DNA from 2 places in the Pseudomonas sp. S2_H01 genome. Region 2 is predicted to be linked to the other one. Evidence: predicted binding sites of a transcription regulator. Region 2 holds the regulator's gene; the other holds the start of a gene.
What was found. Region 2 encodes FliA, which starts transcription of late flagellar genes. Its sites were predicted from a motif close to CTAAAGTTTNNNNNNNNNNNGCCGNTAA; they were not measured.
Positions count from the first base shown of each region.

Region 1: the regulator FliA is predicted to act here: its motif matches at 2,889-2,916, upstream of AB4N84_RS03015 (methyl-accepting chemotaxis protein).

Region 1 is NZ_CP162756.1:673,712-685,627, reverse strand. It holds gene mqo (malate dehydrogenase (quinone)) at 1-709, opposite strand, end outside; gene AB4N84_RS03015 (methyl-accepting chemotaxis protein) at 1,196-2,836, opposite strand; gene AB4N84_RS03010 (response regulator) at 3,301-4,905, shown strand; gene AB4N84_RS03005 (sensor histidine kinase) at 4,902-5,594, shown strand; gene AB4N84_RS03000 (efflux transporter outer membrane subunit) at 6,048-7,490, opposite strand; gene AB4N84_RS02995 (glycosyltransferase family 2 protein) at 7,641-9,806, opposite strand; gene AB4N84_RS02990 (hypothetical protein) at 9,808-11,046, opposite strand; gene AB4N84_RS02985 (HlyD family secretion protein) at 11,043-11,916, opposite strand, start outside.
Region 2 is NZ_CP162756.1:272,791-284,706, forward strand. It holds gene AB4N84_RS01290 (protein-glutamate methylesterase/protein-glutamine glutaminase) at 1-931, opposite strand, end outside; gene AB4N84_RS01295 (chemotaxis protein CheA) at 1,130-3,424, opposite strand; gene AB4N84_RS01300 (protein phosphatase CheZ) at 3,555-4,343, opposite strand; gene AB4N84_RS01305 (chemotaxis response regulator CheY) at 4,363-4,737, opposite strand; gene fliA (RNA polymerase sigma factor FliA) at 5,005-5,745, opposite strand; gene fleN (flagellar synthesis regulator FleN) at 5,742-6,575, opposite strand; gene flhF (flagellar biosynthesis protein FlhF) at 6,695-8,053, opposite strand; gene flhA (flagellar biosynthesis protein FlhA) at 8,065-10,194, opposite strand; gene flhB (flagellar biosynthesis protein FlhB) at 11,514-11,916, opposite strand, start outside.

The sequences.
Region 1 (11,916 bases), 400 kb from region 2:
CGTTACGCGTGATGTCGTTGACTTCGCTGGACAGCTTCAAGTCGAAGTTCGGGCGAGTCTGCAGGTAGGACACGTATTGACGGGTGACTTCGCCCCAGTTGACGTCGGTGCCGATCGGCGTCCAGGTGGTCGCCAGCTTCTGGGAAGGATCGCGGCCTTCCATCATCAGCGGGACCCACTTGGCGATCTGCGCCGGGTCTTCGGAGTATTGCATCGGACGGAACAGCGGGCTGGCTTGCAGCGCGTCGTAACGCTTCTTCAGGAATTTGATGTTGTCATCGCCCCACACGAAGCTCATGTGCGGAGTGGTGTTGATGAACGAAGGCGGGTTCTTCAGGACATTCTGGCGGACCTGCCAGGAGAGGAACTGACGGGTCACCTGGAAGGCTTCGTTGATTTCGATGGCCTTGGAGATATTGACCTTGCCGTCTTTGTCTTCTGGCGTGTAGTTCAGTTCGGCCAGGCCCGAGTGGCCGGTACCGGCGTTGTTCCAGCCATTGGAGCTTTCTTCGGCGACCGCGTCCAGACGCTCGACCATTTCCATCGACCAGCCCGGCTCCAGCTCGTTGAGCCAGACACCCAGGGTCGAACTCATGATGCCGCCACCGATCAGCAGGACGTCGACTTTCTTGCTTTCAGCCGCGTGGGCTTGCAGGAAGGTCGCCGAAATCGCCAGGCCCAACAGAGCCTTGCTCGTTTTCTTGAACATTGAGTCATCCAATAGAGAGAAAGTTATCCACCTGCGGTCCTTCATCAGGCAACGTCCCGCCGTTGCTGCAACCCGGTTCGGGGTACAAACGTCAGAAGGCTTCGCTCTCAGAAGACGAGGAGGCAGGGTCAGGAAGTCTGTGAATCCGGGACTTCCCGTTCTATGTCCCTCGGTGCTGGCTTTTTATTCGATCATTGGATTCAGCAGCTTGAGTAAACATCTACACCCCCGCAGGACTCGGTCATCAGGTCCAAGCGATCTGCGGGAGGGGCGGGATTGTACCCGAAATGAGATTTACGACAAATCGTAGGACGATTTAGTCAATTGGCCAATTTGTCTCAGGTGGCTAAAGGGTGGCTGCGGTGTCTGCATCGACACGGTTTTTGTGGAGCCGGCTTGCTGGCGAAAGTGTCCTTTCAGCCACATCGGCAGTGGCCGACAGTTCTCCATTCGCCAGCAAGCCTGCTCCCACACGGCGGCCAAGAATCAAAGGGTGAACTTGCCCACCATGGCGTTGAACGACACCGCCAGACGCGACAGTTCCTGGCTGGAGGCGTTGGTCTGGTTGGCGCCTGCCGCGGTCTGGGCCGACAGGTCCTGGATGTTCACCAGGTTGCGGTCGACCTCGCGGGCGACTTGGGCCTGTTCCTCGGCGGCGCTGGCGATGACCAGGTTGCGTTCGTTGATCTGGCTGACGCCCTCGCTGATGCGTTCCAGTGCCAGTCCGGCTTCGGTGGCCAGCGTCTGGGTATTGGCCGCGATGGACTGGCTCTTGCCCATGGCCTGCACGGCTTCATCGGCGCCGTTGCGCACCTGGGTGATCATCGATTCGATTTCACCGGTCGATACCTGAGTGCGGTGGGCGAGTGCGCGGACTTCGTCGGCGACCACCGCAAAACCGCGGCCTTGCTCACCGGCGCGTGCGGCTTCAATGGCGGCGTTAAGGGCCAGCAGGTTGGTCTGTTCGGCGATGCCGCGAATCACATCCAGCACCTTGGTGATGTCGCGAATCTGGCCCGCGAGGGCTTCGACCCGTTGCGTCGAATCGTTGATTTCCACCGTCATGGTGTTCATGGCGGTGACCGCTTGCTGCACCTGACGCTGCCCTTTGAGTGCATCGTCGGCGGTCTGGGCCGAAACTTGCGAGGCGCTGGCCGCATTCCGGGCGACTTCCTCGACCGCTGCGGTCATCTGGTTCACGGCGGTGGCGGCCTGTTGAATCTCATCGTTCTGACGCTGCAATCCGCGGGTGCTGTCATCGGTCACCACCGTCAGCTCTTCTGCGGCCGACGCCAGTTGATCCGAGGCATTGGCAATCTGCTGCACGGTGTCTTTGAGGTTGCCTTGCATGTTGGACAGTGCCTTGAGCAACTGACCGGTTTCGTCCTGGCCGCCCACGGCAATGGCATGGGTCAGGTCGCCGCTGGCCACGCGCGTCGCGCTTTCCACCGACTGATAAATCGGACGGGTGATCATCCGCGTGACGATCAGGCCCAAGGCGATGGCGCAGACCACAGCGATCAGGGACCCGATGACCAGCATCCACGTCACCTGACGATCCAGGTCGACACCCGCCTGAGTGGCTTCGGCGGCCTGCCGTGCGTTGGACTCAATGATGATTTTCAGCTCGCCCATGGTTTTGCGGTAGCTCGGCGTGACGCTGCTGGCGGCCAGTTTGCTGGCTTGCTCGATGTCGCCGCTTTGCAGCACAGCGAACGCGTTTTGTGCGGCGCTCAGGTACGCGGCCCAATCACGCTCGAAATCGTCGCCAGCGGCTTTTTCGTCGGTCTCCAGAGGTGTACTGCGGTAGTAACGGAAGTCGGTGTCTGCTTGCGTCTGGTTTTCTTTGAACGACTGAAGGGCCGAGCTGATTTCGGCCGGGTCGGCCTTGAGCGCGCTCAGACCAATGATTTTGAAGAAGTCGCGATTGGTGGCGATCACGTTGGCTTTGACGGAGTCAACCTTGGCAATCGTCATCAAGTTATCGCTAACGGTGTTTTGAAACAGCGCATAGAGGCGCGAAACACCGTTCTGTCCCAACACCCCCATCGCGATGGTGATCAAGGCGCACAGGCTAAACGCAAACAGGAGTTTGGACTTGAGTTTCAGATCGGTCAGCCAGGACATGACGATTACTCGGACAGGGTAAGGGTGGGCGGTGCAAAACCGCTTTCACTCCCTATCGGCGGGGGGATGAGGGACTTTACACAATTCGAAATAACGTCGATGAACGTCGTCTTTCAGGCCATTTTGAAGGTGTTATTGGATCCATTAGTCCGTGTGGGTGAGTGCGCTCATGTTTGGTGATTCGGGACCGACACACTGCGTCACAGATCCGTCATCAGCAATCGGCGCGAGGCGCCTTGCAGTCGCTTTTTCCCACTGCCATCACCTAAGCTTTACCCTGGTGCCGCCGATAACCCGGACAAGCGGCGTCGTGCCGCACCTGAACAGGCCAAAGCTTTCGCGAAATAGCTTGATGGCAAATTGATGTTGGCTATCATTTCCCCCGCCAAAAAGTGGGAGCGGTGCAGCCGACCCGTAACGTAATTGCCCCTGGGCTGATTTTCTCTCCCGTGACAGGAATCTCGATGCTGGCGTGGAACCAAAAAAGCTTTCTGATCGTCGATGATTTCTCCGATTTCCGCAGTTCGGTCAGGTCGATGCTGCGCGAGTTGGGCGTCAAGGAAGTGGACACCGCCGATACCGGCGAACAGGCGCTGAAGATGTGTTCGCAGAAGCGCTATGACTTCATCCTGCACGATTTCAACCTGGGCGATGGCAAGAAGAACGGTCAGCAGGTGCTCGAAGACCTGATGACCGATAAGTTGATCAGCCATGAAAGCGTCTTTGTCATGGTCACCGCCGAGAACAGTCAGGCGATGGTCATGAGCGCGCTGGAGTGGGAGCCCGATGCTTACCTGACCAAACCGTTCAACCGCGCAAGTCTTGCGCAGCGTCTGGAAAAGATCGTTCAGCGCAAGAACCTGCTCAAGCCGATTCTTCAGGCACTGGATCGCGGCAAGCCGGCCGAGGTGCTGGCGGCGTGCGTGAACCTGACCAAACAAGACCCACGTTTCGCGCCGCTGTGCCTGCGTTACAAAGCCGACGCCCTGCGTGATCTGAACCAGCACGAGCCGCTGGAAGCCTTTCTCAAATCGATTCTGGCCGACCGTCCTCAGCCTTGGGCCTACGCGGCATTGGGCAAACTGCTGTTCAAGCGCGGACGTAATGCCGAGGCGCAGGCGGTCTACGAAGACGCGATCCGTGCGTTCAATGCGATGCCGGTGTTGTTTGACGGTCTGGCCGATGTGCTGATCGCCAGCGGCGACAAAAAGCGCGCGCAGAAGATGCTCGAAGAGGCTGTCCGGCTGTCCCCTTACGCCGTGCGTCGTCAACGTTTACTTGGCCAGTTGGCGCTGGAAAACCAGGACTTCGATGGCGCCTCCAAGGCCTATCGTCAGGCGGTGGCGCAGGGTCAGTTTTCGCGCTTCAAGGACCCGGAAACCAACCTCGGTCTGGCGCAGGCGTTGATCAGTCGCGGCGGTGAGCGTGGTCTGGATGCGCGCACCCGTGTGGAGATCAACACGACGTTAAGCGAAGTCGCCAAGGAGCACACCAACGATGCCGGCCTGCAAGTGCGTGCACGGTTGATGAAAGCCACTAGCGTGGCGAGCTCCGATCCGGAAATGGCCGCCAAGCTGACCGAGCAGGCCATGGCGCGCCTGGAAGGCATGGAACAGTTTTTGAGTGCCGACGCGGCGCTGGCCGTGGCCGCGCAGCTTAAACAGCTGGGTCAGGAATCTGCCGGGGCCGGCATTCTGAAAAGCTGTGCGGAAATCTACGGTGACGATCCGGTGGTCATGCAAGGCATTGCCAGGCAGACCGACGATCCGGAAATCCTCAGCGCGGGCAAAGCGGCCATCGACCTGAACCTGCAGGGCATTCGCAGCTACCGCGCGGGCAAGCTTGGCGAGGCGCAGGACCTGTTCCGTCAGGCGCTGGCGCTGCAACCGAAGAACATCAGTATTGCGTTGAACATGGCCCAGTCGCTGCTGCACGTCGGTGTGCAGAACCTGGACACGGCCAGCCTGCTGGAGTGCCAGAACAGTCTGAAAATGGTGGGCAAGATGCCCGACACCGATCCACGTTACGACCGTTATCAGAAACTGCGACTCAGGGCGTTTGGCGAATGAACGATCAGGAAACAGGGCTTGATTTCTCCATGGTGATTGCCTCCACCGTGCACGACATGAAGAACTCGCTGGCGTCGTTGATCCAGGCTCACGGGCAATGGGTAAAGGATCTGCCCGACGCACAGCGTGGTACGCCAGAGCAGGGTGTGATCGAGTACGAATTCGCGCACCTGAACGGCATGCTGGTGCAGTTGTTGGGTCTGTATAAACTGGGTGTGAATCAGCTGCCGTTGCGCCCGGATTATCACGAGCTGGACGACTTCATCGAGGCACAACTGGCGTTTCATCAAGAGGTGCTCGACAGCCGAGGCATCGTGGCGCGCTACCACGTGGACGACTTTGGATTGCCGGGCTTCTTCGACCGCGAGCTGATCGGCTCGGTTGTGTCGAACGTGGTCATCAACGCCATCCGCTTTGCCCGCCAGCACGTGCTGATCAGCGCCGGTCAGGTCGGCGAGCAACTGGTCATCCGCATCAACGACGACGGTCCCGGGTTTCCCGAGCGCATGATCGAACACCAGACCGACTACGTACTGGGCCTCAACCAGAGCAGCGGCAGCACCGGCCTCGGTCTGTACTTCGCGGCGAATATCGCCAGGCAGCATCAGCGTCAGGGCGTGACGGGCCACATCGAGATCGCCAACGGCGGCGAGCTGGGCGGCGGGTTGTTCAGTATTTATTTGCCGTAGCTAGAAAATAGGCGATCCCGCTTCTGCCTGGAGGAAGCGCACGTCATGCCAGGCACTGCCTTGTTTGTGCCCGGAGGGCTTAGGTCATGCCAGGCACGGTATTGTTTCTGCCTGGAAGGTGCAGGGAGCGATCGGGTCGACTGATTTTGCTGCCGCTTCGCGCCAGATCGCGGGCAAGGTGGAGCGCCACCCCGGTCGCTCCTACGGCCTTCGGCCAGAATCAAAAGCCGAGAGCGCTTGCAACACCGCTTCTGCCTGGAAGGCGTAGGAGCGTGGCTTGTCCCGCGATCTGCCGGGGACCGGCAGCAAAACCTGTGCATGCGGTGTGTCAGGAAGAACCGGGTCGACTGATTTTGCTGCCGCTTCGCGCCAGATCGTCCGGATGCGGCCCAGACACAAGCCGCGCTCCTACGGCCTCCGGCCAGAATCAGGAACATCCGCGATCCGAGTGTCTCATTTCGCATCCGCGACATTCAGTTTCGGGGGCGTCCATCCGCCGCCCAGTGCCTTGTACAGATCGACCTGATTGACCTCCCGTGCCAGTTCCAGATTCAGGTATTCCTGTTGGGCTGCAAACAGGGAGCGTTGTGCGTCCATGGTCGAGAAGTAGCTGTCCAGCCCGGCCTCGAAGCGCAAGCGCGACTGGCGCCAGGCTTCCTGATAATCCCCGACCAGCCGCTGTTGCGCCGCGACTTGCGCGAGCATTTCCTGACGGGCGTTCAGCGCGTCGGCGGCTTCGCGAAAAGCGTTTTGCACGGTGCCTTCGTACGCTGCGGTATTGGCGTCATAACGGGCATGACTGGCGTCCACCACGGCACGTCGCTGACCACCGTCGATCAGCGTCATCGAGCCGGCCGCCGCCAGTTGCCAGAACTGGGCCGGGCCGGTGAGGAGTTTCGAGAAATCCCCGCTCAGGCTGCCCAGCGCGCCGGTCAACGACAGGGTCGGGAAATACGCACTGCGCGCGGCACCGATGTCGGCGTTGGAGGCTCGCAGCACGGCCTCGGCGGACATGATATCGGGACGTCGCTGGATCAGGCTGGAGGGCAAGCCGGACGGAACATCGGCCGTCGCCAGCGTCTTCCCGAGATCGCCGACCGGCAACAGTTGGTCGGGCACCGGTTGGCCGACCAGCACGCGCAGTGCGTTGAGGTTCTGTGCGACCTTCATGCGGTAGGTGTTGACCTGCACGGCGGCGGTGTTGGTCATCGCGTCGCCCTGATGCACATCGATGCGTGCCGTCGAGCCGGCGTTGTAACTGCTGCGCAGCAGCTCGCCGTAATGCTGCTGGGACTGGTAGGTGGTTTCCGCAAGGTTGAGCAGCGTCTGATTGGCCTTCAGGGTCAGCCAGGTGCTGGCGACTTCGCCGATCAAACCCAGGCGCGCGGTCTGGTAATCGGCCTCGCTGGCCTCGAAGCGCGCATCGGCCGCGTTGCGCTGACTGCGCAGGCGCCCGAAGAGGTCCAGTTCATAGGAGGTGAAACCCGCAGTGGCCTGAAACGTATTGTCCAGGCTGCCCGAACTGACGCCACCGCCCTGGGTACGCACCAGGGGCGGGATCTTGCTGCGCCCTGCATAGGTGTTGATGCCGATGGACGGAAACAACGAGGCATGCGCGCCGTCGGATTCGGCGCGGGACTCTTCCACCGAGGCCGCGTATTGGCGCAGGCCACGGTTGTTCTCCAACGCCAGATCGATCACCTGTCGCAGCCGCGGGTCGGTGATGAACGTGTGCCAGTCTTCCTGAAACGCCCGCTTCGGATCAGCCACCGCGCCTTTGGTGTTGGCAGGCCATTGCTGATCGATCGGCGCGTCGGGGCGCTCATAGGTCGGCTCCAGCGAGCAGCCGCCGAGCAGGAGCAGGGTGAAGCAGGTGAAGGGTAGAGAACTGTTCATCGGCGTGCTCTCGGTAAACGTGGAACAACCAAAGATTCTTGTGAGGCAAACGTCCTCTGAGCGTTGTGGTGAACCCTTTTTCGCGAAGGAATTCGCTCCCACAGGGAGGGAGTGCGCTCCAACTCAGCCCAGACGGTTGAAACCACCTGATCACAACCGCATCCCGAACCACGCGCGTATGTGCATGAACAGCCACGACACCACGTCCCCGCGCGGGGCCGACAGTCTTGGCATAGGGCCTTCGGGCAGGCGCATGCTGACGGTCTTGAAACGCGGCAACGGTCGACGGCCGCGCACGGCCCGTTGTTGGCGCGCGGCGCGGGTGTGAAGCGGCTGAGGCGGGCGTTTTTCGCCGATCAGCGAGCGGCGCAGCAAACTGCTGAATGCGACACCCGGCATGGCCTTACCCGCGACGTTGGTGTTGGCGTCGCTGAACAATCGTCCGATCAGCCGCTGGCGCAAGGCGTCGTCCATGTCGATGAACTGCAGCCCCAGGCGGCCGTCGCCGGTCTGGCGTTTCACCTCGACGGACACGCGGCCCACCTTGTTGACCCAGACCTCGCCCCGCAACCCCGGCTTGATCAACTCGGCGTGTTCGCAGGCGAACGAGACGCCGGTGAGCGAGATGTCCGTCAGGCGTCCGGCGAACATGCGTCCGGTCAGATGCAACCCGGCGGGTTTGAGGAAGGGGAAGCGCTCTTCGCCGTGCAGGCGCGGACGGTCGACGCAGGCCACCAGCGTGGCGACGTTGTAGATCAACGCGACCACCGTCCAGCACAGGTTGAATTGCACGTTGCCGTCGAAGGTGTCCGCGGTGGCAATCGCCGTGAACGCACCGACTTGCGCGAACAGCGTGAGAAAGAAAAAGAACCCGAACAGCTTCCAGTGCACCATGGTCTTCGACCGGTCCAGCCCTTTGGCCGTGACCTTGAACGGCCGGCCAAAGGGACGAATCAACGCGCTGATGATCGTGGCCGTGACCGCCAGCGAGGCGACGATCTGCGTGACTTCGGTGAAGATCGGCAGCGTCCTGCGGTCGGTGACCCACGTGCCGTAACCCCAGAACGCAATGAGCGCCGGCATGCCGAACGCCAGAAAGTCCATCGGCTTGGCGTAGAACCCGGCGATGCCGAAATACCAGTAGAGCAACGGCGAGATCAGCATCATCAGAATGAACGGCTTGGAAAACCAGTGCAGCATCCCGTGGATGTAATGCAGTCGATCGTTGAGCGTGTAGCCGCGCCCCCGAAGTGGACCGTCCGCAAGCAGCGCGACCTGAATCGTGCCCAGGCACCAGCGGCCGCGCTGGTTGATGTACTCGGTCAGGCCTTCGGCGGACAGGCCGATCGACAGCCGCTCGTTGAGCCAGCGCGTCACGTAGCCGCGTTGCAGCAAGCGGTAGGTGGTGTAGATGTCTTCGCACACGGAGCCGGTTGGAAAGCCGCCGATCTCGTTGATCCGGTCGCGGCGCACGACGAAGGATGTGCCGACACAGAAGGCCGCGTCCCAGCCGTCCTTGGCCGGTTGAAACACGTCGAAGAACACCCGCTGTTCATCGACCCAGCAAGTGGACGAGCCAAGGTTGTGCTGAATCGGATCCGGGTTGTAATAGAACTGCGGGGTTTGCACCAGTGCGACTTTCGGGTCTTCAAACAAGCCGAGCGTGCGCATCAGGATCGGTTGCTGCGGCGCGAAGTCGGCGTCCAGCACCAGTATGTAGGGCGCGTTGGTCGAGGCTTCTGACTGGCGCAAACCGTTGTTCAGGTTGCCCGCCTTGGCGTGGCTGTTGTCGGGTCGGCGGGCGTAGTAAACGCCCATTTGCGCGCAGTAGTCGCGCAGCCAGTCGCGACGCGTGTCGTCCAGTACCCAGACGTTGAAGTTGGGATAGTCCATGGCCTTGGCGGCAATGATCGTCTTCTCGAGCACGTCCAGGCCTTCGTTGTACGTGCAGATGAACACATCGACGGCAGGCACGTGTGGACCGGCGGCGCGCAGGCGTTCCTCGCCCGCATCGGCGGCTTGCGAGTGGTCGCTGCGCACCAGCATGACCACGATCGACACCAGCGTGTAGGTGATCGCCAGCATCTCGAAAAACAGGAACGTGTACGACCACAGCGCAGCGAAGCCCGAATGAATGTCCGGCAGTGTTTCGCGCACTCGCCAGATCACGTAGTTGATCAACAGCAGCCCGGTCATGATGCCGAACACGGCGCGTGCGCCCCATTGATCGCGATGGGTCAGGCAGGCGAACAACACGACCATGGCCAGGGTGCCAAGGTTGAGCTGCCACAGTTGCAGCGAATCGAGGGCGTGCATGTCAGTTCGCCTCCTGGGCTCCGGTGAAGGGGTTCACGCCGCTGGCCGCGATGGCCGCCCACGCTGTGGCCCCCAGATGAGGCAGGTGGTAATAGAAAAAGTCGTTGCCGGTGGAATCCGGGCCGATGGCCAGTCCGGTGCTGATCTGCGGTTGCGGTGTCGCGAAGAGCCAGCCATCGGCTGCCTGCTGGTCGATCAGCAGTGACCACAGCGGCTTGGCTTTGTCGGTGGCGCCGGTCAGTTGCGCGACGGCGGCGGCCTGCGCGGTGCCTTCGGTCCACAGCCCGTCCGGGTCCCGGTTGAAGCCGTAACCGCCGCCAAAACGGTGCACCTGATCGATGAAGGTGAACACGCGGGACCAGTCGGCAGGCGGATTTCCAACGGCAATCAGCGGCCAGATCTGTGCATCCAGGCCGGAGCGTTGATGCTCGGCGGTGCGGCCGCCGGGCAGGGTGCCGATCAGGAACCGACCTTCGGTGGCGAGCCACTGGCTGTCGACGAAATGCCGGGCAATCTGCGCCTGCTTGGCGCTGTCCTGACTGGCCGTGATGCTGTTCAGCGCGGCCCAGGCCGCAGCCAGATCGACGTTGTGCTCAGTGGACTTCCATCCCTGACGCACCGGGTTGGGCGGATAACCGTAGAAGCCGCCGATGAAACCCGCCGGTGCCTGACTGTCGTAGGTGTTGCGCTGGGTCCACAGCAGGACTTTTTCCGCCGCCAGCAGATAGCGCTGTTCCTCGCTCTGGCGGAACGCTTCCAGCAACGCCAGCACCGCCCAGGCTTGATTGCCGGTAGCGCTGCCGACCTGATAGGCGTCCTGATTCCAGGCGTTGCGTTCCTGGCTCCAGTAGCCCGGCAGCAGAATCGGACCCTTTCGCTTCACCGAACCTGCGGCATAGGCGTTGCGCAGACGGCCGTCCTGGTAATCGGGATCGTTGTCGGTGGCGTAGACAAGGGCATCGGCGATGCGTTGCGCGGAGATCGGTTTGCCGCAGCCGAACAGGGCGATGCTGGCGAGCGCGTTGTCGTAGGTGAAGGCCACGCCGCGCAGGGCGACGATGGCCGGAGGACGCCCCTCGAACGCGGGATAACTGGCGAGCATCACCGGGCCGTCGGGGAGGGACTGGACGGCACGGTCGAGGGCCGCGCAGGTCAGGTGTTCGAGCTGGGGGCGGCTTTGTTCGGCCAGCGCGGGCGTAATGACAAGGGTCATCAGCAGCGACGTCAGCAAGGCTTTCAACGCCAGACCTCGGTCGTCACCCAGTTGCCCGGGTTGCAGGTGCGGGCGCGCTCGTTTTCTGACAGGCCTTCGTCGAAGGCGCCCACCACGTACACCGAGTTTTGCTCGGCGAACGGGAAGGGCACGCTGTAGTTCGCAGACTGGGTATCGCTGGGCTTGGACAGCAGCTGGACCACGTGGGCCTGCAACGGTTGGTTCAGGCCGGCGACATTGACTTTCAACACCGTATCGCGGGTGATCTTGCTTGCCATGCGCTCGGGGAAAACCGCGATGACGTTGCTTTCATTGCAATGCGTGGCGCGCACCAGCGTGGAACCGGCGCGCACCAGCGTGCCTTGCGGCGCGATCAGCTCCTGCACGGTGCCCGGTGCGTAGGCGACCACGTTATAGGCGGCCATCAACCTGACCCGGTTCTGTTCGGTCTCGATCAGCCGGTTGAGATTGTCCAGTTCCTCCTGTTGCGTCGCGCGGTTCTTCGTCTGGTTCGCCAGGCTCAGCTGCAAGGTGGTCATCTGCGCCTGAAGGTCGAACATGCGCAGTTGGTCCGGATCGAGATACACCTGTTCGCTGGCCGCTGAGACGTCGCCGCTGTTGATGCGCACCTGCGAACGAATCGATTCGGCGGCGCCTTGCAGCGACGCCAGTTGAGCTTTGGACGAGGTCACTGCCGCCTCGCTGACTGCGCCCTGACGGAACAACTCCAGGTTGCGCGTCACCGTGGCCTGAGCGTCCTGCAGACGGGCATCGGCCGCGACACTTTCGGCTTTCAGCGCGCGCTGGGCGTACAGCTGTCGGGTGCGGTACGCGCTCTGGTATTGCTGACTGGTTTTGTCCAGCGCGTCGTAAAACTGCTGGTCATGCTCGGCCTGG
Region 2 (11,916 bases):
CCGACCCAAAGGTGATATCGACGCACGGCTTGTAGTTGAGCCGCTCATCCCCCGGGAGGATCTTCACCGCGCCACGGCCGTCGACCATCATCTGCTTGCCGCCAGGGGCCAGCAGCGCGAGGCCCGGACGCAGAATGTCGCCGTCTTCGGCTTCCTTGACGCTGATGCGGCACAGCTTGTCGAGGCGCTCGGCGAAGGCCTTGGTGAACGCCGCAGGCATGTGTTGAATCAGCACGATCGGAGCCGGAAAATTGGCGGGCAGCTGAGTCAGCACGCGCTGCAGCGCAACCGGGCCACCCGTCGAGGTGCCGATGGCGACCAGCTTGTAGGCCTTGCGCTTGGGCGCCGGCGAGTGGTGCGTGGCAGGCGCCGACGCATGATGAGCGGGCGCAGCGTGACTGGACGTCCCGGCCAGAGGACGAGCCGGTGCAGTACGCGCCGTCCCTGCCGTCGGGGCCTGGCTGCGCAACGCGCCCGGGGCCGGGGCAGCAGGCGCGGCAACGGCTGCCGCACCAAAACCGGTGGAGCGACGGTTGCTGCGAGAAATGCTGTGCACCTTCTCGCACAGCATCTGCTTGACCTTGTCGGGATTACGGGAGATGTCTTCGAAGTTCTTCGGCAGGAAATCCACCGCACCCGCATCCAGCGCGTCCAGGGTGACGCGGGCGCCTTCGTGCGTCAGCGAGGAGAACATCAGAACCGGCGTCGGACAGCGCTGCATGATGTGGCGAACGGCAGTAATGCCGTCCATCATCGGCATTTCGTAGTCCATGGTGATCACATCGGGCTTGAGGGCCAGGGCCTGCTCGATCGCTTCCTTGCCGTTGGTGGCGGTGCCGACCACTTGAATCGTTGTGTCAGAGGAAAGAATTTCCGAGACTCGCCGGCGAAAAAAGCCGGAGTCGTCTACCACCAGAACCTTGACTGCCATAAACACTCCATTGGACAAAACCGGCCAGTTGCACAGCCCGCTTCGTCAACATCTGCCCCACCGGAATTACCACGGTGGATAAAAAACCTGTGGGAGCGAATTCATTCGCGACTGGCCAGCTCAAACGACACAGCCACGTCGCCTGAGACATCTTTCGCGAATGAATTCGCTCCCACACAGTTCATCGCATCGCCGAGTTCAAATACGCCGTGCGGCGTAACGCTTGAGCATGCTCGGTACGTCGAGGATCAGGGCGATGCGGCCGTCACCGGTGATGGTGGCGCCCGACATGCCTGGCGTACCTTGCAACATCTTGCCCAGCGGTTTGATGACCACTTCTTCCTGCCCCACGAGCTGATCGACGACGAAGCCGATGCGCTGAGTGCCGACCGAGAGAATCACCACGTGGCCTTCGCGTTGTTCTTCATGCGCGGCCGAACTCACCAGCCAGCGCTTGAGGTAGAACAGCGGCAGTGCCTTGTCGCGCACGATCACCACTTCCTGGCCATCGACGACGTTGGTGGTCGACAGGTCGAGGTGGAAGATCTCGTTGACGTTGACCAGCGGGAAGGCGAACGCCTGGTTGCCCAGCATCACCATCAGGGTTGGCATGATCGCCAGCGTCAACGGCACTTTGATGACGATCTTCGAACCCTGGCCCTTGGTCGAGTAGATGTTGATCGAGCCGTTGAGCTGGGCAATCTTGGTTTTCACCACGTCCATGCCCACGCCACGGCCCGACACATCGGAAATCTCGGTCTTGGTCGAGAAGCCCGGCGCGAAGATCAGGTTGTAGCAGTCGGTGTCGCTCAGACGGTCCGCCGCATCCTTGTCCATGACCCCACGCTTGACCGCGATTGCGCGCAGTACCGCAGGGTCCATGCCTTTGCCGTCATCGGAAATCGACAGCAGGATGTGGTCGCCTTCCTGTTCCGCCGAGAGCACCACGCGACCGCCCCGGGCCTTGCCCGATGCTTCACGTTCTTCCGGCGATTCGATGCCGTGGTCCACCGCGTTGCGCACCAAGTGCACCAACGGGTCGGCCAGCGCCTCGACCAGGTTCTTGTCCAGGTCGGTTTCTTCACCCACCAGTTCAAGGTTGATTTCTTTCTTCAACTGACGCGCCAGATCGCGAACCAGTCGCGGGAAGCGACCGAACACTTTCTTGATCGGCTGCATGCGGGTTTTCATCACCGCGGTCTGCAGGTCAGCGGTGACCACGTCCAGGTTGGACACGGCCTTGGACATGGCTTCGTCGGAACTGTTGGCGCCCAAGCGCACCAGGCGGTTACGCACCAGCACCAGTTCGCCGACCATGTTCATGATTTCGTCCAGCCGTGCGGTGTCGACGCGCACGGTGGTTTCGGCTTCGGTCGGTGCTTTTTCGGCGACCGGCGCCGGTGCACGTGCTGCCGCAGGTGCAGCTGCAGGCGCCGGAGCAGCCTTGGCAGGTGCAGCAGAAGCAGCAGCCGCCTTGGCTGGCTCGGCCTTCGGTGGTTCCGCTTTAGCAGGCTCGGCTTTCTTGGCTGGCGCAGTCGCGGTGGCCGCAGACGCCGCTACCGCAGGCTCGAACTTGCCCTTGCCGTGCAGTTGATCCAGCAGGTCTTCAAATTCGTTGTCCGTGATTTCATCCGACGCAGCGGCCTTGGCGTCGGTCGCAGCAGCAGGCGCCACTGGAGCAGCAGCAGGAGCAGGAGCAGTACTGGCGTCGGCCGAAAACGAGCCCTTGCCATGCAACTGGTCCAGCAACGCCTCGAATTCGTCATCGGTGATTTCGTCGCTGGCAGGTGGCGCAGCGGGTGCGGCAGCCGCCGCAGGAGCCACGGCGTCGGCCGCAAACTGGCCTTTACCGTGCAACTGATCGAGCAGTGATTCGAATTCAGCATCGGTGATTTCGTCGCTGGCCGCGTCCGCCGCTGGAGCAGGCGTCGATACCGCAGCGGCAGGCGCTGCCGCCGACACCGTAGCACCGGCTGCTTGGGCCTTGACCGCGTTCAGCGAATCCAGCAGTTGTTCGAATTCCTGATCGGTGATGTCGTCGGACGGCGCTTCGGCAACCGCTTCGACCTCAGGAGCAGGTGCGGCCGCGGCTTCGTCAGCCGACGCAGGTTCTGCCAGACGCGACAGCGCGGCAAGCAACTCAGGCGTGGCCGGTGTGATGTCCGACCGTTCGCGGACCTGACCGAACATGCTGTTAACGGTGTCCAGTGCTTCGAGTACGACGTCCATGAGCTCCGCGTCGACCCGGCGCTCACCTTTGCGCAGGATGTCGAACACGTTTTCGGCGATGTGACAGCATTCAACCAGCTCGTTGAGCTGGAGGAAGCCGGCGCCCCCTTTTACAGTGTGAAAACCGCGAAAAATTGCATTGAGCAGGTCCGCATCGTCAGGTCGGCTTTCCAGCTCGACCAACTGCTCAGACAGCTGCTCCAGAATCTCGCCGGCCTCTACCAGAAAATCCTGAAGGATTTCTTCATCGGCGCCGAAGCTCATTGGGGGTGCTCCTAAAATTAACCGTCAAACCGATCCAGAGGCTGCATCGAGGGGCGGCGCGCATTACCTTCGTCGAAGCATTCGCGCGCAGCACCACAACCACTTTCACATAGAACCTGGGATCTAGAAGTTAGAAGCCAAGGCTGGATAGCAGATCGTCTACATCATCCTGACCGGATACGACGTCTTCACGTTTATCGGCATGAATCTGCGGACCTTCACCCTTGGAATGAAGTTTTTCTTCTTCTTTTTGCTTACGGAACACTTCCTGATCGTGCTCGATCCCGGCAAAGCGGTCGACCTGGCTGGCCATCAGCACCAGCTTGAGCAAATTGCTCTCCACTTCCGTCACCAACTGCGTGACGCGCTTGATCACCTGACCGGTCAGGTCCTGATAATCCTGAGCCAGCAGAATGTCGTTCAAGTGGCTGGCGACCTCGTGGGTTTCCTTCTCGCTGCGCGTCAGAAAACCATCGACGCGGCGGGCCAGGTCACGAAACTCTTCAGCGCCGATCTCGCGACGCATGAAACGCCCCCAGTCGGCACTCAACGCCTTCGCGTCGGCACTGAGGCCGTTCATCAAAGGCGTGCTTTGCTCCACCAGATCCATGGTGCGGTTGGCCGCACCTTCCGTGAGCCTGACGACATACGAGAGGCGCTCGGTGGCATCGGTGATCTGGGACACTTCTTCGGCTTGCGGCATGTGCGGGTCAATCTGGAAATTGACGATCGCACTGTGCAGTTCACGCGTGAGCTTGCCAACTTCCTGATACAGGCCGCGATCCCGGGTCTGATTAAGCTCATGGATAAGTTGCACGGCGTCGCCGAACTTGCCTTTTTCAAGGCTGGCGACGAGTTCCTGTGCGTGTTTCTTCAGGGTCGACTCGAAGTCACCCATTGTCGAATCTTTGGAATCCATAGCGCCCTCGCAGCGGACATCAGCTATTGACGCGCTCGAATATCTTCTCGATCTTTTCTTTGAGCACTTGTGCAGTGAATGGCTTCACCACGTAGCCGTTCACGCCGGCCTGAGCAGCCTCGATGATCTGCTCGCGCTTGGCTTCGGCAGTCACCATCAACACCGGCAGATGGCGCAGGCGTTCATCGGCACGCACCTGACGCAGCAAGTCGATGCCGGACATGCCAGGCATGTTCCAGTCAGTCACCAGGAAGTCAAAAGCCCCGCTCTGCAGCATCGGCAATGCGGTGGTACCGTCATCTGCTTCGGCCGTGTTGGTGAACCCAAGGTCACGCAACAGGTTTTTTATGATCCGCCGCATCGTTGAGAAGTCATCAACGATGAGGATTTTCATGTTCTTGTCCAATTCGACCTCCAAGCAGTCTTTAACGCGTCCAGCACCTGGACGCGCGTTCAATCAATACCGGCACAACCCAATGACCAGTCTGCGAAAACAATTAAGGGGGTTTGCGAATCGACAACGGACGAGCACAGCGGAACCGGACTCTGAAAGACCTGATCCGACCGGCTCCTGCCTTGTCTCCCTTCTCACCCACACAACGGTTATTGCACAGCCGGCCTTACATGCATCACGCAGACACCACGGCCTGCGTTCGATGAGTCAACGCGCGCGCCACTCGCCCAACCGACCCCGCAACCGCGCAGCGCACTGACTGTGCAGCTGACTGACGCGCGACTCGCTGACCCCCAGGACCTCACCGATTTCCTTGAGGTTCAGCTCTTCGTCGTAGTACAGCGCCAGCACCAGGCGTTCACGCTCGGGCAGGTTGGCAATGGCGTCCGCCAATGCGCTCTGGAAACGCTCGTCTTCCAGATCGCGCGACGGTTCGAGCGACTGGCTCGCGCCGTCCTCGTGCAGCCCTTCATGCTCGCCGTCCTGCAACAGGTCGTCGAAGCTGAACAGGCGACTGCCCAAGGTGTCGTTCAAAATCCCGTAGTAATCGTCGAGACTCAATTGAAGTTCGGCAGCAACCTCGTGATCTTTAGCGTCACGGCCGGTTTTTGCTTCAATTGCACGAATTGCGTCGCTGACCATGCGCGTATTGCGGTGAACCGAGCGCGGTGCCCAGTCACCCTTGCGCACTTCATCGAGCATCGCGCCGCGGATACGGATACCCGCGTAGGTCTCGAAACTCGCACCCTTGGTGGAGTCGTACTTGGTCGATACCTCAAGCAGACCGATCATGCCCGCCTGGATCAGGTCTTCGACCTGCACACTCGCCGGCAGACGCGCCAGCAGGTGGTAAGCGATGCGCTTGACCAGAGGGGCATAACGCTCGATCAGCTCATACTGGGAATCTTTGGAAGATTTGCTGTACATGCGATACCCGCTCGGTGTCATGACACTGGCCCTGCGCTGGTCTGATGAACCAGACGTTCAACGAAAAATTCAAGGTGGCCACGCGGGTTCGCCGGCAGTGGCCAGGTATCGACCTTCTGCGCGATGGCCTTGAACGCCAGCGCGCATTTGGAACGTGGAAACGCCTCGTAAACCGCGCGTTGCTTCTGCACAGCCTTGCGCACGCACTCGTCGTAAGGCACGGCGCCCACATACTGCAGCGCCACGTCGAGGAAGCGGTCGGTCACCTTGGTCAGCTTGGCGAACAGGTTGCGCCCTTCCTGCGGGCTCTGAGCCATGTTGGCCAGCACGCGGAAGCGGTTCATGCCGTAGTCGCGGTTAAGCAGCTTGATCAGCGCGTAGGCGTCAGTGATCGAGGTCGGCTCGTCGCAGACCACCAGCAGGACTTCCTGCGCGGCGCGCACGAAGCTGACCACAGATTCGCCAATCCCGGCAGCGGTGTCGATCACCAGCACATCCAGGTTGTCGCCGATATCGCTGAACGCCTGAATCAGGCCTGCGTGTTGCGCGGGCGTCAGGTGAACCATGCTCTGGGTGCCCGACGCCGCCGGCACGATGCGCACGCCGCCGGGGCCCTGCAACAGGACATCGCGCAGCTCGCAGCGCCCTTCGATGACATCGGCAAGGGTGCGTTTCGGGGTCAATCCCAACAATACGTCGACATTGGCCAGACCCAGATCGGCGTCCAGCAACATGACGCGACGTCCCAGCTCGGCCAGGGCCAGCGAGAGGTTCACTGACACGTTGGTCTTGCCTACGCCACCTTTGCCACCGGTCACCGCGATAACCTGAACGGGATGCATGCTGCCCATGTTAATTTTTTACCTTGTCTTGCTTAGACCTAAGCCACATTTCGGGCTGCACGTTCACTGTGTGAACAATGCTTGGCAGACCATCGATGCAGGTATTTTCCAATGTCATTTTCCTTACCCTAGCCCGCGCGCTTGCCGGTGCTGTGATAAAGATCCGCAAACATATCCGCCATCGCTTCCTCGCTAGGCTCCTCCTGCATCTGCACGCTGACAGCCCTGCTCACGAGCTGGTGCCGACGTGGGAGATGCAGATCATCCGGTATCCGTGGACCATCCGTCAGGTAGGCCACGGGCAACTCGTGAGTCACCGCCAGGCTCAGCACTTCGCCGAGACTTGCGGTTTCGTCCAGCTTGGTCAGGATGCACCCGGCCAGGCCGCAACGTTTGTAACTGTGATAGGCCGCTGTCAGCACCTGCTTCTGGCTGGTTGTCGCCAGCACCAGGTAGTTACGCGCCTTGATGCCACGACCTGCCAGACTTTCGAGTTGCAGACGCAGGGCCGGATCGCTCGCCTGCAGGCCGGCAGTGTCGATCAACACCACACGCTTGCGCAGCAACGGTTCCAGTGCCTGAGCCAGGGACTGCCCCGGATCGACGTGAGTCACCGGCACATTGAGAATACGTCCCAGCGTCTTGAGTTGTTCCTGAGCACCGATCCTGAAGCTGTCCATGCTCACCAGCGCGATGTTTTGCGCGCCGTATTTCAACACATATCGCGCGGCAAGTTTTGCCAGCGTGGTGGTCTTGCCCATACCGGCAGGCCCGACCATGGCGATGACACCGCCCTCTTCCAGCGGCTCGACGTCAGGCGTCGCAATCATGCGCGCCAGATGCGCCAGCAACATGCGCCAGGTGTGGGCCTGATCGCCGCCGTCCGGCACCATCGCCAGCAGGTCGCGAGACAGCGGACCGGACAGGCCGATGCGCTGCAAACGACGCCACAGGTTCGCCTGCTGCGGACGGCTGCCTTGCAACTGATTCCAGGCCAGCGAACCCAGCTGCACTTCCAGCAGTTCGCGCAACCCGTTCAATTCCGAACGCATCGAGTCGTACGCATGCCGGCTCACAGCAGGCTCGGCAGCCGATTGACGCTCTGCGCGTTCGGCACGATCCGCCGCGATGGCTGCATGGATCGACGGGCGAAACGGTTCATCCAGCGTCGGTTCGATCTGCTTGCTGTCGTCCATCGAAACACCGGCGAACAACTGACGGTTGGCGACCGTGTCCAGCTCGCTGCGATGGGTCAGCTCAGCCTGAGCCGTGACGATGCGCGACTGAGTCTTGCGCAGCTCGTCTTCGAGCTCGATGTTCGGCACACGCGGCGCCAGCGCGGACAGTTTGTAGTCCAGCGCGGCTGTCAGTTCCACGCCGCCGGCAATGCGCCGGTTGCCGATGATGGCGGCTTCAGCGCCCAGCTCATCACGAACCAGTTTCATGGCTTGTCGCATATCGGCGGCGAAAAAACGCTTAACTTGCATGACTCACTACCTCAGCCGTTCGGCCCGACAGTCGCTACGATGGTGACTTGCTTATTGTCAGGAATTTCCTGGTAAGCCAAAACATGCATATTCGGTACTGCCAGGCGTCCAAAGCGAGACAACATGGCGCGAACCGGACCTGCAACCAACAAAATAACCGGCTGACCCTGCATCTCCTGACGCTGCGCCGCTTCGATCAACGAGCGCTGAAGTTTCTCAGCCATGCTCGGTTCGAGCAGAACGCCTTCTTCCTGACCCTGACCCGCCTTCTGCAGACTATTGAGCAATATCTGTTCCAACCTTGGCTCAAGCGTGATAACAGGCAGCTCCGGCTCAATGCCGACAATGCTTTGGACGATTGCGCGGGACAAACCGACGCGCACGGCCGCCACCAATGCGGCGGTATCTTGACTCCGCGCAGCATTGTTGGCGATGGCTTCGGCAATACTGCGAATATCGCGCACCGGGACCTGCTCGGCCAGCAGCGCCTGCAACACCTTGAGCAGCGCGGAAAGCGACAGCACGCCAGGCACCAGCTCCTCGGCCAGCTTTGGCGAGCTCTTGGCCAGCAACGTCATCAATTGCTGGACTTCCTCATGACCAATCAACTCATGAGAGTGTTTGTAGAGGATCTGGTTCAAGTGGGTTGCCACTACAGTGCTGGCATCCACCACGGTGTAGCCCAGCGACTGCGCCTGAGCGCGCTGACTGATTTCAATCCACACCGCTTCCAGCCCAAACGCCGGGTCTTTGGCATTGATGCCGTTCAGGCTGCCAAACACCTGGCCCGGGTTGATCGCGAGCTCACGGTCCGGATAAATCTCGGCTTCAGCCAGCGTCACGCCCATCAGGGTCAAGCGATAGGCACTCGGTGCCAGATCGAGGTTGTCGCGAATGTGAACGGTCGGCATCAGGAAGCCCAGCTCTTGCGAGAGCTTCTTGCGCACGCCCTTGATCCGCGCCAGCAACTGACCACCCTGGTTACGGTCCACCAAGGGAATCAGGCGATAGCCCACTTCCAGGCCGATCATGTCGATCGGGGTCACGTCATCCCAGCCCAGCTCTTTGGACTCCTGCGCACGGCTCGGCGCTGGCAGCAATTCCTGCTGACGCTTGACCTCTTGAATCGCCGCCAGCTTGACCATGTTCTGCTTTTTCCACAGCAGGTACGCACCGCCCGCCGCCACCAGCCCCAGGCTGATGAACGAAAAGTGCGGCATGCCCGGCACCAGGCCCATCACGATCATGATGCCTGCGGAAACGGCCAGCGCCTTGTGCGAGGCGAACATCTGGCGACCGACCAGCTTGCCCATTTCTTCCGAGCCGGATGCACGGGTCACCATGATCGCGGCGGCGGTGGACAGCAGCAGCGATGGCAATTGCGCCACCAAACCGTCACCAATGGTCAGCAAGGCATACACCTTGCCCGCGTCGGCGAAGGTCATGTTGTGCTGGATGATGCCCACCAGCATGCCGCCGATGAGGTTGATGAACAGAATCAGCAGGCCAGCGATCGCGTCACCGCGCACGAACTTGCTGGCACCGTCCATGGAGCCGTAGAACTCGGCCTCCTGGGCGACCTCCAGACGGCGACGCTTGGCTTCGGGTTGATCGATCAGACCGGCGTTGAGGTCAGCGTCGATTGCCATTTGTTTGCCAGGCATCGCATCGAGGGTGAAACGCGCGCTCACCTCGGAGATACGACCGGCACCCTTGGTCACCACGACGAAGTTGATGATCATCAGGATCGAGAAAACCACGATACCGACGACATAGTTACCGCCGATTACCACTTCACCGAATGCCTGAATCACCTTACCGGCAGCGGCGTGACCGTCCTGACCGTGGAGCATCACGACGCGGGTGGACGCGACGTTGAGCGCCAGGCGCAACAGCGTCGCGATCAGCAGGATGGTCGGGAAGACCGAGAAGTCCAATGGACGCAGGGCGTACACGCAGACCAGCAGTACGACGATCGACAGCGCGATGTTGAACGTGAAGAACACGTCCAGCAGGAACGGCGGCATCGGCAACATCATCATTGCCAGCATGACCAGCAACAGCAACGGAACACCCAACTGGCCACGGCCCAGACCGACCAGTCCAATGCGAGCGTTAGAGATTAACTGAGAGCGATCCACCGATTCTGTACCTGCGCGCTAAATCAAACTTTTGACGCCAGAGGCGTTGTAACGCAGGTATTGCAAAAACCTGTCCAACTCTTGGAATGGGTTGAAAATAGCAAGGTGCCAGTATGGGGTTTGTGGGGTGGTTGGCATTTTGTGCCTGCCCGAAAGGGCTCAGCCTAACGGCCGATGTTTCGCCTTCGGCGAGTTACTTGATAACCCCAAGTAACCAAGGGTCTGAACTGGTTGGGCCCGACTTCGTCGGTTGCTCACTTCGACGACGCTCCGTGGGCCCGCGCCGAACGGACATCCATGTCCTGACGGCGCTCTCGCGGCATCCATGCCGCTCGGCACACTGCGCGACGCCTGCGTTCAGCCTGCACCCAAGTCGCGTTTTGTGGCGCCTGAACGTTCTCGGTATGAAGATCAAAAGCAAAAGCATGAGCACCGGCAGAAATATCAGGCTGACGCAGTCCCTGTAGGAGCGCGCTTGCCCGCGATCTACCGCGCAGCGGTAGCAAAATCAGGCGACTCGGTTGTCCCTGATACACCGCACGCACCGGATGTGCTGCCGGTTCCCGGCAGATCGCGGGCAAGCGCGCTCCTACAGTTTGGGATGGCGTCAGGATCGTTCCCACGCTCTGCGTGGGAATGCGTGCCAAGACGCTCCGCGTCCACATTGACGCAGAGCGTCGGTCGCTGCGTTACCACGCGGAGCGTGGGAACGATCACAAACGCTCTTCGCTTCTTGATTCGATCATCAAACGTCCGAACGCACCCCAAATTGTAGGAGCGACCGGGGTGGCGCTCCACCTTGCCCGCGATCTGCCGCGCAGCGGCAGTAAAATCAGGCGACCCGGTTGTATCTGATAAACCGCATGCACCGGATTTGCTGCCGGTTCCCGGCAGATCGCGGGCAAGGTGGAACGCCACCCCGGTCGCTCCTACGCCTTCGGCAGAATCAAAGGCGGGAGGCGATCCTCTCACTTGCTCTGGTTTTGATCCTGCTCTTCATGCGCGAGAGTCCAAACACCACAAAACGCGACTTGGGTGCAGGCCAAACGCAGACGACGCGCAGTGGGTCGAGCGGCATGGATGCCGCGAGAGCGCCGTCAGGACATGGATGTCCGTTCGGCGCGGGCCCACGGAGCGTCGTCGGAGTGCGGGTACCCGACGAAGTCGGGCCCAACCGGGAGCCTGAAACCCTTGGTTACTTGCGGTTATCAAGTAACTCGCCGAAGGCGAAACAGTTCGGCCGTTAGGACGAAGCGCCGTTGACCTTGACCTTGACCTTGACCTTGACCTTGACCTTGACCTCAAGCCTCAAGCGCCCGTTACGAATCCCGCCTCAAATCCGGCGGAATCGGCAAGTCTTCCCGCAGAGGATCAGGCCGCTTGCCACGCCCCTGCCGGAACTGCCGGATCTGGTACACATACGCCAACACCTGAGCCACCGCCAGGTACAACCCCGCCGGAATCTCCTGCTCAAGCTCAGTGCTGTAATAAATCGAACGCGCCAGCGCAGGCGACTCCAGCAATAGGATCTGATGCTGCGCGGCGATCTCGCGAATCTTCAGCGCCATGAAATCACTGCCCTTGGCCAGCAACACCGGCGCCCCGCCCTTGTCCTGATCGTACTTGAGCGCCACCGCGTAGTGGGTCGGGTTGGTGATGACCACATCGGCCTCGGGAATCGCCGACATCATCCGCCGCTGCGACATCTCGCGCTGCAACTGA